3 regions of the Pseudomonas maumuensis genome follow, and region 2 is predicted to be linked to each of the others. Evidence: predicted binding sites of a transcription regulator. Region 2 holds the regulator's gene; each other region holds the start of a gene.

Region 1 (4,175 bases), 2.3 Mb from region 2:
GGCCGTGCTGCCGGCGCGGCTCAGCGAGCGGGTGCTGCCCGGCAACTGTTTCGCCCCGTTTCACTGGAACGACCTGTACGGCGAGCAACTGGCAATCAACGCGGTGACCTGCGACGCGGTGGACCCGACCTCGCTGCAGCCGGCCTTCAAGCACTGTGCCGTGGCCCTGGAGCGGGTCGCCGGCGAGCGCATCGAAGCCCTCGAACTGACGCTTCCCCCGGAGCCCATCACCATGCCCACCGCCACCCTGTCCCGCCTGCTCGGCCTGGAGGCTTTGCCGGCTCCGGTCCTGGCCGAGGAAGAGCGCCACTACCTGCAAGGTTTCCTGCTCGGACTGAGCCAGGCCAGCACCGAGAACGTGCCTTGCCTGCCGCCCACTGCGCCCCTGGCGCCGGAGCGACGCCTGTTCGTCGACGGCCTGCTGGCCGGCCTGTTCGCCCGGCCCGCGCCAGCACCGCAAACAGCGCTCGAAGGCCCTCGCCACCACGTGCTCTGGGCCTCGCAGACCGGCAATGGCGAGCACCTCGCCGAACGCTGCGCCCAGCGCCTGCGCGACGCCGGGCTGGTGGTCGCGCTCAGTTGCATGGAGGCGGTGCGCCCGTCCCAACTGCGGGGCGCCGCCAGCCTGCTGCTGATCGCCAGCACCTTCGGTGACGGCGATGCGCCGGACAGCGGCGCCGCGTTCTGGCGGGCGCTGCAGGATGACGAAAGCGCAAGTTGCGCCACCCTGCCCTACGCCGTGCTGGCCCTGGGCGACTCGAGCTACGACCAGTTCTGCGGCTTCGGCCGCAAGCTCGATCAACGCCTGGCCGAGCTGGGTGCCCGGCGCCTGCTGGCCCGGGTCGACTGCGAGCCGGACTGCGAAGCGGCCTTCGGCGCCTGGCTCGATGCCCTGCTGCCCGAGCTTGGCAGTGGCCCGCTAGCCCCTGCCGCGCCGGTCGCCGTCCGCGGCAAACATCAGCCCTGGCCCGCTACCCTGCGGGAAAATCGCCTCCTGAGCGGCCTGGGTTCAACCAAGGAAACTCGACAGCTGGTCTTCGACCTGTCCGGCAGCGACCTGCGCTATCAACCCGGCGATGCCCTGGGCGTTTGGCCGCGCAATTGCCCGGACCTGGTCGACGAGCTGCTCACACTGATGCAGCTGGAAGGTCAGGCCGAGATCGAACTCGAGGGGCATGGCCCAATGCCTCTGCGTACAGCGCTGGAGCGGCACCTGGACATCACCCAGGTCAACCGCCAGCAGCTCGAAACCTTCAGCCAGCACGCCCCCGGCCTGCAACGCCTGCTGCAGCCAGCATGCAAGGGCGAACTCAAGGAATGGCTGTGGGGCCGCCAGCTGGCCGACGTGCTGCGCGAACACCCCCAGGCCTTGCCGCTGGGCAATTGGTTGTCGTTGCTCAAACCCTTGCAGCCGCGCCTGTACTCGATCAGCTCCAGCCCCCGGGCTCATCCCGGCCAGGTGCATCTGACCGTCTCCATCGTGCGCCATGGCCAGCGCAAGGGCGTCTGTTCGAGCTTCCTCGCCGACCGCGCAACGGCTTTGGAGGTGTCGATCTTCGCGCAGCCTTCGAAGCACTTCCGCCTGCCCGAGGACGACGGCCTGCCGGTCGTGATGATCGGCCCCGGCACCGGTATCGCCCCCTTCCGGGCGTTCCTCGAGGAACGCGAGATACGCGGGGCCAAGGGGCGCAACTGGCTGTTCTTCGGCGAGCAACATGCCGCCTGCGACTTCTACTACCGCGAACAATTGCAGGCCTGGGAAGCCAGCGGGCATGTGCGCCTGAGCACGGCGTTCTCGCGGGACCAGCCGCAGAAGATCTATGTGCAGCATCGCCTGCTGGAGCACGGTGCCGAGCTGTGGCGCTGGTTGCAGGACGGCGCGCATGTGTATGTGTGTGGCGATGCCCGGCACATGGCCCGGGATGTGGACGCGGCCTTGCGCCAGCTCGTGGCGCGGCACGGCGGCCTGGACGAGGGCGCGGCAGCGGCGTTCGTCGAGGGGTTGGCGCGGGACAAGCGCTACCGACGGGATGTGTATTGATGCACCACGGTGGTGAGGCTTGCACCTTCGTTGTACACGTAACGGCCTCATCGCCGGCAAGCCGGCTCCCACAAGGGTACGCCGCAAATGGGTCCGCAGCCCTGTGGGAGCCGGCTTGCCGGCGATGAGGCCCGTGAGGACTGCCGTTGAGTGGCCGCTTGGCACACTCCCTGCTTTTCAATGCAGTACAACAGCCCCAACGACCAACGGCGGTCGACAGGGGCCTCACACTGATGAGTACAGGCAAAGGCGCCTGGAGCTTCGGCTCCAGGCGCCTTTTTCGTTTTTCCGTGATCGAGGATCGGCTATGCAGGCAACAGCGAACGAAGCACAACGAGCGCGACTGGTCATCGTCGGCAACGGCATGGTCGGCCATCACTGCGTCGAACAGCTGATAGAGCGCGGCGCCAGCGCGCGCTTCGAGCTGCATGTGTTCGGCGAGGAGCGCCAGCGCGCCTACGACCGGGTACACCTCTCGGAATACTTCACCGGCAGTTGCGCCGAAACCCTGGCCTTGTGCGACCGCGATTATTACTCAAGCAACGGCGTACACCTGCACCTGGGCGAGGCGGTACTGGCCATCGATCGCGAACGCCAGGAAGTGATCACCGCCGAAGGCCGCGTCGGCTACGACCAGTTGATCCTGGCCACCGGCTCCTATCCGTTCGTGCCGTCCATCGAAGGGGCCAGCGGCAATGCGCAACTGGTCTATCGCACTCTCGACGACCTCGATGCGATCCGCGCCGCCGCCGGCAGCGCCCGCCGTGGCGTGGTGGTCGGTGGCGGCCTGCTCGGCCTCGAGGCCGCCAACGCCCTCAAGTCGCTAGGACTGGAAGCGCATGTGGTGGAGTTCGCACCAAGGCTGATGCCGGTCCAGCTGGATGCCGAGGGCGGCGCGGCGCTCAAGGCGCGCATCGAGATGCTGGACGTGGGCGTGCATCTGGCCCGCGCCACCCAGTCGATCAGCGCCGGCGAGCACTACCGCTACCGCATGAACTTCGACGGCGGCGAACACCTGGAAACCGATCTGATCGTGTTCTCCGCCGGCATCCGCCCGCAGGACGCCCTGGGCCGCGCCTGCGGCCTGGAGATCGCCCCCCGCGGCGGCGTGGTGATCGACGGCCAGTGCCGCTCCAGCGACCCGTGCATCTTCGCCATTGGCGAATGCGCTTCGTGGAACGGCAGTGTGTTCGGCCTGGTCGCCCCGGGCTACGCCATGGCGCGTAACCTGGCGGCCCTGGTGATGGGCGAGTCGGCGAGCGAGTTCAGCGGCGCCGACATGTCGACCAAGCTCAAGCTGCTGGGCGTGGACGTCGGCTCCATCGGCGATGCCCAGGGCGTCACGCCGGGGGCGCGCAGCTACCGCTTCATCGACGAGGCCACGGCCTCGTACCGGCGTCTGGTGGTCGATGCCAGCGGCAAGCGCGTACTTGGCGCGGTGCTGGTGGGCGACAACAGCTACTACGACACCCTGCTGCAATACGCCCAGAACGGTATCAAGCTACCGGCCGACCCGGCCGCGCTGATTCTGCCCCAGGGCAGCGGCGCGCCGGCGCTGGGCGCCGATGCCTTGCCCGACAGCGCGACCATCTGCTCGTGCCACAACGTCAGCAAGGGCGCGGTATGCGCCGCCATCGACAACGGCTGTGGCGACCTCGCCGCACTCAAGGGCTGCACCAAGGCCGCCACGGGTTGCGGCGGCTGCGCGGCGCTGCTCAAGCAGGTGTTCGAGCACGAACTCACCGCTCGCGGCGTGAGCGTCGACAAGAGCCTCTGCGAACACTTCGCCTACACCCGCCAGGAGCTCTACGGGCTGGTGCGGGTCGAGGGCATCCGCACCTTCAGCGAGCTGCTCGAACGCCATGGCAAAGGCCACGTGGGTTGCGCCATCTGCAAGCCGGCGGTGGGCAATATCCTCGCCTCGTGCTGGAACCAGCCGATCATGGACCCGACGCTGGTGCCGCTGCAGGATACCAACGACACCTTCATGGCCAACATGCAGAAAAACGGCACCTACTCGGTGGTGCCGCGCATTCCTGGTGGCGAGATCACTCCGGAAAAACTCATCGTGATCGGCCAGGTGGCAAAGAAGTACGACCTCTATACCAAGATCACCGGCGGCCAGCGCATCGAC
Region 2 (4,175 bases):
AGCCGAACGATTCCACCAGAAACGCGGTACCGGGTTCGGGCTGATTGAGCAGGCGCAACTTGATCGAGTCACGCAACTGGTACAGGTTCAGGTTGGTGGTGTCGATCTTCAGGTCGGCAAGGTCGGCGATCGGCCCCAACAGCTCGCTCTCCACCCGGATTGCTTCAGCCAGCGAGCGACTGTCGTTGGTCAGCGGGTGGCGGCGGCGGGTTTCCGAAAACCGCTTGAGCAGGGTGTCTTCGTCGGCGTCCAGGTACAACACATCGCACTGGATATGCCGGGCGCGTGCCTCTTCCAGCAACTGTGGGAAGCGAGACAAATGGCTAGGCAAGTTGCGTGCATCGATCGAGACTGCAACCTTGGGTTGCAACAGCTCCGTGTTGATCAAGGCGTTTTCCGCCAACTGCGGTAGCAGCCCGGCGGGCAGGTTGTCGATGCAGTAGTAGCCGTTGTCTTCCAGCACGTCGAGGGCGGTGCTCTTACCGGAGCCGGAGCGTCCGCTGACGATGATCAGGCGCATGTTCAGCCCTCGTTCTGCACGTCCAGAACCACCTGGTAGAGCGCTTCGTTGCTGGCGGCAGCACGCAGGCGCTTACGCACCTCCTCGCGGTCGAGCATGCTGGCGATCTGGCGCAGCAGTTCAAGGTGGGCATCAGTGGCGGCTTCCGGGACCAGCAGGACGAACAGCAGGTCGACCGGGGCGCCATCGATGGCATCGTAATCGATGGGGGCATCCAGGTGCAGCAGGGCACTCACTGGCGCGGTGCAGCCCACAAGCCGGCAGTGGGGAATGGCGATGCCATTGCCGAAACCGGTGGAGCCCAGTTTTTCCCGAGCGATGAGCTTGTCGAAGACGTCTTGCATCTCCAGCTCGGGTACTTGCTCGGCGATCAGGTTGGCGACCTTTTCCAGGGCGCGCTTCTTGCTGCCGCCCGGCACGTTCACAAGGGAACGGCCGGGGGTCAGGATGGTTTCAAGTCGGATCATGGATGAGGGGGATCAGCGGGCGGCTGCGCCTTGCAGCAGGCTTTGCTGTTTTTCCTTGTGTTTTTTCAGTTGGCGGTCGAGCTTGTCGGCCAAGGCGTCGATCGCTGCATACATGTCTTGGTGTTCGGCGTTAGCAACCACCTCACCGCCGGGAATCTGGAGTGTGGCTTCGATCTTCTGCTGAAGCTTCTCGACTTTCATGATCACCGTCACGTTGGTGATCTTGTCGAAATGACCCTCCACGCGGGCGAGCTTCTCAAGCACGTAATCGCGCAGTGGTTGGGTGACTTCTACATGCTGTCCACTGATGTTGACTTGCATACAGCTTCTCCTTTGTTGCCCGTGCATAAAGAGGCAGGTGTTGCACCTGCCACTGAAACGCTGTGGCACATCCGGGGGCTACATCAGCCGCTTGCGCTCGCTCGAAGGGGCGATCCCCAATGACTCGCGATACTTGGCGACGGTGCGACGGGCTACCTGGATGCCTTGTGCCTCCAGTAAACCAGCGATCTTGCTGTCACTCAATGGCTTTTTCTGATTTTCCGCCGCCACCAGTTTCTTGATGATCGCACGGATTGCCGTGGACGAGCATTCGCCGCCTTCGGCGGTGCTCACGTGGCTCGAGAAAAAGTATTTCAGTTCGTAGATGCCGCGCGGGGTGTGCATGTATTTCTGCGTGGTCACCCGGGAAATGGTCGATTCGTGCATGCCCACCGCTTCGGCGATGTCATGCAGGACCAGCGGCTTCATGGCCTCGTCACCATGGTCGAGGAAGCCACGCTGATGCTCGACGATTTGCGTCGCCACTTTCATCAGCGTCTCGTTGCGGCTCTGCAGGCTCTTGATGAACCAGCGCGCTTCCTGCAGCTGGTTGCGCATGAAGGTGTTGTCGGCGCTGGTGTCGGCACGGCGGACGAAGCCGGCGTACTGCGGGTTGACGCGCAGGCGCGGCACGGCCTCTTGATTGAGCTCGACTAGCCAGCGCTCGCTGTCCTTGCGCACGATGACATCGGGCACGACGTATTCGGGTTCGCTGGACTCGATCTGCGAACCTGGGCGCGGGTTGAGGCTCTGCACCAGTTCGATGACCTGGCGCAGCTCGTCTTCCTTGAGCTTCATGCGGCGCATCAGCTGGCTGTAGTCGCGGCTGCCGAGCAGGTCGATGAAGTCGGTGACCAGGCGCTGTGCCTCGCTCATCCAGGGTGTCGAGGCCGGCAGCTGGCGCAGTTGCAGCAGCAGGCATTCGCCGAGGGTGCGGGCGCCAATGCCGGCAGGCTCGAACTGCTGGATGCGATGCAGGACTGCTTCGACTTCGTCCAGCTCGATATCGAGCTCCGGATCGAAGCCTGCGCAGATTTCTTCGAGGGTGTCTTCCAGGTAGCCCTGGGCGTTGATGCTGTCGATCAGGGTGACGGCGATCAGGCGGTCGGTGTCGGACATCGGCGCCAGGTTCAGTTGCCACAGCAGGTGGCTTTGCAGGCTCTCGCCCACCGACGTACGGGTGGTGAAGTCCCATTCGTCGTCATCGTTGCTGGGCAGGCTGCTGGCGCTGGTCTGGTAGATGTCTTCCCAGGCGGTGTCGACCGGCAACTCGTTGGGGATCCGCTCGGCCCACTCGCCGTCCTCCAGGTTCTCCGCAGTGCTGCTGGAGGTTTCCTGGAAGCTGTTGTCCTGGACTTCGGCGACCGGTTTGTTCTCGGCGTTGTCCGCCATGGGGTCGCTGTTGTCGAAGTCTTCGCCGTCTTCCTGACGTTCGAGCATCGGGTTGGACTCCAGCGCTTCCTGGATTTCCTGCTGGAGGTCCAGGGTGGAGAGCTGAAGCAGGCGGATGGCCTGTTGCAACTGAGGAGTCATCGTCAGTTGCTGGCCCATTTTTAGGACGAGCGATGGTTTCATGGCTGGGGCTTAATACCTTGTTGCCGGCGCGCATGCGCCATCCACTACACGTAGGGCGCTTGGGCGCCGACTTTAAGCAAGTTATATGCCTGAAATTGCAGCGTTTGCCTAGAGCACTGTAACAACTTAAGCCCCGATCAGGCGCATTCGCCAGTGCTCCGGGCAGGCCTGCGGTCAGAGTCGGAACTCGTGCCCCAGGTAAACTTCCTTGACCAACTGGTTGGCCAGGATGGTCTCGGCATCGCCTTCGGCGATCAGCTGGCCATCGTTGACGATGTAGGCCGTCTCGCAGATGTCCAGGGTCTCGCGAACGTTGTGGTCGGTGATCAGTACGCCGATGCCCTTGTTCTTGAGGTGGTGGATGATCTGCTTGATGTCGCCGACGGAAATCGGGTCGACACCGGCGAACGGTTCGTCCAGCAGGATGAACTTGGGTGCGGTGGCCAGGGCGCGGGCAATCTCGACCCGGCGACGTTCGCCACCGGACAGGCTCATGCCCAGGTTGTCGCGGATGTGGCTGATGTGGAATTCCTGCAGTAGGCTTTCCAGCTCTTTGCGCCGGCCTTCGCGGTCGAGGTCCTTGCGGGTCTCGAGGATGGCCATGATGTTGTCGGCCACCGACAGCTTGCGGAAGATCGAGGCTTCCTGCGGCAGGTAGCCGATACCGGCCTGGGCACGCCCGTGCATCGGCTGGTGGCTGACGTCGAGGCTGTCGATCAGCACACGGCCCTGGTCGGCCTGGACCAGGCCGACGATCATGTAGAAGCAGGTGGTCTTGCCGGCGCCGTTGGGGCCGAGCAGGCCGACGATCTGGCCGCTGTCGATGGACAGGCTGACGTCGCGCACGACTTGCCTGCCCTTGTAGCTCTTGGCCAGGTGCTGGGCTTTGAGGGTTGCCATTTACTCGGCCTTTTTCTTCGGTTGAATGACCATGTCGATACGCTGACGCGGTGCAGTCACGTTGCCACCGCGCCCGGCGGTAGCCACCTGGGTCTTGGTGTTGTAGACGATCTTCTCGCCTTCGGTGGTGTTGCCTTCGTTCTCGACCTTGGCGCGGTCGGTGAGGATCACCACGTCTTTCTGCGCCTGGTACTGGATGGTCACGGCCCAGCCTTTCATCTTGTCGGGCTTGGCGGCGCTCTGCTGCTGCTCGAAGTAGGCCAGGTTGCCCACCGAGGTGACCACGTCGATATCGCCGTTGGCGGCGCGGGTCATGGTCACGGTGTTGCCTTTGATCATCATCGAACCCTGGGTGATGATCACATCGCCCGTGTAGGTGGCGACGCCCTGCT
Region 3 (4,175 bases), 1.6 Mb from region 2:
GGCCAGCTTCGAAGGCCTTCTTGGTCACGAAGCGGGTTTGCGGCATCGGGCCGTCCTGGGCGTCGACCAGCAGCAGCACGGAGTCGACCATCGACATTACACGCTCAACCTCGCCACCGAAGTCGGCGTGGCCGGGGGTGTCGACGATGTTGATGTGGTAGCCGTTCCAGTTGATGGCGGTGTTTTTCGCCAGGATGGTAATGCCGCGCTCTTTTTCCTGGTCGTTGGAGTCCATGACGCGCTCGTCGTTGAGCTCGTTACGCTCCAGGGTGCCGGACTGGCGCAGGAGTTTGTCGACCAGGGTGGTTTTACCATGGTCAACGTGGGCGATGATGGCGATGTTACGCAGATTTTCGATCACAACTGTATCTCGATCAGAGGATTCGGTTGCCGCCCAGTGTAGGCGGCCAATATGTACGGTTTACGGCTCAGCGGGCCCGGTGGTCGGGAGGGCGATGGCGGATGCTGCCGCCATACAGCCCTGGCGTCTTATGTCGGACGATAAACACGCACATTGGCATGTCCCTCACTGAGCAGGTGGTGTGCGTGCAGACGGCTCATCACACCCTTGTCGCAATACAGCAAGTACTGGCGCGTGGGGTCCAGGTGCTTGAACTTGCTGTTGATGGCGTAGAACGGCATGGCCTGAACTTCGATGCCTTCCAGCACCAGAGGTTCGTCTTCCTGGGCATCGGGGTGACGAATGTCGATGACGATCTGGCCTGGCAGCGCCTCGGCCACTTCCTCGATTTCGATGTCCTTGCCCAACTCGTCGATCACATGGTCGATGGAGATGAACTTGGCACGCTCCAGGGCGCGCTCCAGCACGGCCATGTCGAACTGCTTCTCTTCGTGCTCCATGCGGTGACGCTTGGCATGGGTAGTCGGGTTCACCGAGATCACGCCGCAATATTCGGGCATGTGCTTGGCGAAGTCGGCGGTACCGATTTCGGTGGCCTGGTCGATGATGTCCTGCTTGTGGCTGGCCAGCAGGGGGCGCAGCACCAGCTTGTCGGTGGCCGAGTCGATGATCGACAGGTTCGGCAAGGTCTGGCTCGACACCTGGGAGATCGCTTCGCCAGTGACCAGCGCATCGATCTGCAGACGGTCGGCCATGTGCGCGGCGCCGCGCAGCATCATGCGCTTGAGGGTGACGCCCATGTAGCTGTTGTCGACCTTGTTGAGGATCTCGCCGACCACTTCCTCGAACGGCACGCTGATGAACAGCACGCGCTGGCTGCTGCCGTACTTCTTCCACAGGAAGTGGGCCACTTCCATCACCCCCAGCTCGTGGGCACGGCCGCCTAGGTTGAAGAAGCAGAAATGGGTCATCAGGCCACGACGCATCATCTGGTAGGCCGCCACGGTGGAGTCGAAACCACCGGACATCAGTACCAGGGTCTGCTCCAGGGCGCCCAGCGGGTAGCCGCCGATGCCGTCGTGCTGGTTGTGGATCACGTACAGGCGCTGGTCGCGGATCTCGATGCGCACCAGGACTTCCGGCTTCTTCAGCTCGATGCCGGCGGCGCCGCACTGCTGGCGCAACTGGCTGCCAACGTAGCGGTCGACGTCCATCGAGGTGAAGTCGTGGTGGCCGCCGCGCTTGCAACGTACGGCGAAGTGCTTGCCGGCCAGCAGGTGACCGAAGTGGTGCTTGCACTTGGCGACGATGTCATCGAAGTCGCCCAGGGGATACTCCTCGACCTGCAGGAAGTGGGTGATACCCGGCGTGCAGGTGAGGCGCTCGATCATCTCGCGCTGGATCCTTTCGTCCTCGACGCGGGTGACCACCTCGAGATTGTCCCAGACACCATCGACCGCGAGCTCGGGATCAAGGTCCTTGAGCACGTTGCGGATGTTCTTGGCGAGCTGGCGGATGAAGCGCTTGCGCACCGGCCGGCTCTTGATGGTGATTTCTGGGAAGACTTTGACGATAAGTTTCATTGGTTTAACAGCGCGCCCAGGGCCTACCGAAAATGAGGGGCGCGAATTATAGCGGAAATTGCTCAGCTTTTGAGCAACTTTTGTACAGAGGCTTGGATTTATATCGCCTGCACCGTCCTCATCGCCGGCAAGCCGGCTCCCACAGGGGTATGCAATCTAGTGAGGGGGCCGGCTTGTCGGCGATGAGGCACTTTAAGGGAACTGCGGCAGCAATTTAGCGCACCATATTGGTGCGCACGCGCGGAGATCCGCCTCTAAAGAGTGCATTGTTATTGCTCGACCTCAGGCCAAATACCCGCCAACGCCCTTTTTTATTCCAGCTTGGCCATTTTCGGGCACTGGCATGCAATTTGCTCCCTTGTGAGGCAGGTAAGCTTGGCCGACTATCCGCGCCCAGCGACACCCTTTTTCCAGGGCAGCGGCCAACTGCGCCCTAGACCATCCGGAGGACAACATGTCGAAGTCGGTTCAACTCATCAAAGATCATGACGTCAAGTGGATTGATCTGCGTTTCACGGACACCAAAGGCATTCAGCATCACGTGACCATGCCGGCGCGCGATGGCCTGGACGAAGACTTCTTCGAAGTCGGCAAGATGTTCGACGGTTCCTCCATCGCTGGCTGGAAAGGCATCGAAGCCTCGGACATGATCCTGATGCCGGTCGACGACACCGCTGTGCTCGACCCGTTCACCGAAGAGCCGACCCTGATCATCACCTGCGACATCGTCGACCCGTCGAGCATGCAAGGCTACGATCGCGACCCACGCGCCATCGCCAAGCGCGCCGAAGAGTACCTGAAGAGCACCGGCATCGGTGACACCGTGTTCGCAGGCCCAGAGCCTGAGTTCTTCATCTTCGACGAAGTGAAGTTCCAGTCGGACATCTCCGGTTCGATGTTCAAGATCTTCTCCGAGCAAGGCTCGTGGATGACCGGCGCTGACGTGGAAGGCGGCAACAAAGGCCACCGTCCGGGCGTCAAAGGCGGCTACTTCCCGGTTCCGCCGTTCGACCACGACCACGAAATCCGCACCGCCATGTGCAACGCCCTGGAAGAAATGGGCCAGACCGTCGAAGTTCACCACCACGAAGTGGCGACTGCCGGCCAGAACGAAATCGGCGTCAAGTTCAACACCCTGGTCAAGAAGGCTGACGAAGTACAGGCCCTGAAGTACGTCGTGCATAACGTTGCCGACGCCTACGGCCGTACCGCCACCTTCATGCCCAAGCCGCTGTACGGCGACAACGGTTCGGGCATGCACGTGCATATGTCGATCTGGAAAGACGGCAAGAACACCTTCTCCGGCGAAGGCTACGCCGGCCTGTCCGATACTGCCCTGTACTTCATCGGCGGCATCATCAAGCACGGCAAGGCCCTGAACGGCTTCACCAACCCGTCGACCAACTCCTACAAGCGTCTGGTCCCAGGCTTCGAAGCTCCGGTGATGCTGGCCTACTCGGCGCGCAACCGTTCCGCCTCGATCCGTATTCCTTACGTCGGCAGCCCGAAAGCCCGCCGTATCGAAGCACGCTTCCCGGACCCATCGGCCAACCCGTACTTGGCCTTCGCGGCCCTGCTGATGGCAGGCCTGGACGGCATCCAGAACAAGATCCACCCAGGCGATGCCGCCGACAAGAACCTGTACGACCTGCCGCCTGAAGAGGCCAAGGAAATCCCGCAAGTCTGTGGCAGCCTGAAGGAAGCCCTGGAAGAGCTGGACAAAGGCCGTGCGTTCCTGACCAAGGGCGGCGTGTTCTCCGACGACTTCATCGATGCCTTCATCGAGCTTAAGAGCGAAGAAGAGATCAAGGTCCGCACCTTCGTGCATCCGCTGGAATACGAGCTGTACTACAGCTGCTGATCGGATCGGCGCTTTGCGTCGATGAAATCAGGACGGCCTCCTTCGGGAGGCCGTTTCCATTTTTGCATCGGCATCATCGGACTAACCCTACAGCCGTATCTGGCGGCACTGCGACACTCGGTTCTCCATCAACCCAGGAGATCACCATGCGTACCACCCGCCTCGCCCTCACCTGCTGCCTCGCCCTATCCGGCTGCAACACTGCGCCACCGCCCCCTTCAGACCTCGACACCTTGCTCGACACCATCGAACGTCGCCTTGACCTTGCCGAAGCCGTCGCGCTGCACAAATGGGACCGAGGGCAGCCGGTGCAGGCCGTTGACCGCGAGCATCAGGTACTGGCCAGCGCGCGCCAGGCCGCAAGCGCTTT

Evidence for each region. The regulator sigma-54, encoded in region 2, starts transcription at its own class of promoters, with help from an activator protein. The targets are predictions, from matches to a motif close to ANTGGCATNNANNTTGCTNT.
Region 1: nirB (nitrite reductase large subunit NirB) is a predicted target of sigma-54. The motif match lies at 2,199-2,218, and genes of this name have one in related genera.
Region 3: glnA (type I glutamate--ammonia ligase) is a predicted target of sigma-54. The motif match lies at 2,282-2,301, and genes of this name have one in related genera.

What each region holds. Positions count from the first base shown of each region.
Region 1 covers NZ_CP077077.1:4,560,689-4,564,863, forward strand. Annotated here, with positions in the region: gene KSS90_RS20385 (bifunctional nitrate reductase/sulfite reductase flavoprotein subunit alpha) at 1-2,041, shown strand, start outside; gene nirB (nitrite reductase large subunit NirB) at 2,349-4,175, shown strand, end outside.
Region 2 covers NZ_CP077077.1:1,133,820-1,137,994, forward strand. Annotated here, with positions in the region: gene rapZ (RNase adapter RapZ) at 1-520, opposite strand, end outside; gene ptsN (PTS IIA-like nitrogen regulatory protein PtsN) at 523-987, opposite strand; gene hpf (ribosome hibernation-promoting factor, HPF/YfiA family) at 1,000-1,308, opposite strand; gene KSS90_RS05290 (RNA polymerase factor sigma-54) at 1,387-2,883, opposite strand; gene lptB (LPS export ABC transporter ATP-binding protein) at 3,058-3,783, opposite strand; gene lptA (lipopolysaccharide transport periplasmic protein LptA) at 3,784-4,175, opposite strand, start outside.
Region 3 covers NZ_CP077077.1:5,286,198-5,290,372, forward strand. Annotated here, with positions in the region: gene typA (translational GTPase TypA) at 1-361, opposite strand, end outside; gene thiI (tRNA uracil 4-sulfurtransferase ThiI) at 490-1,944, opposite strand; gene glnA (type I glutamate--ammonia ligase) at 2,399-3,805, shown strand; gene aroQ (gamma subclass chorismate mutase AroQ) at 3,952-4,175, shown strand, end outside.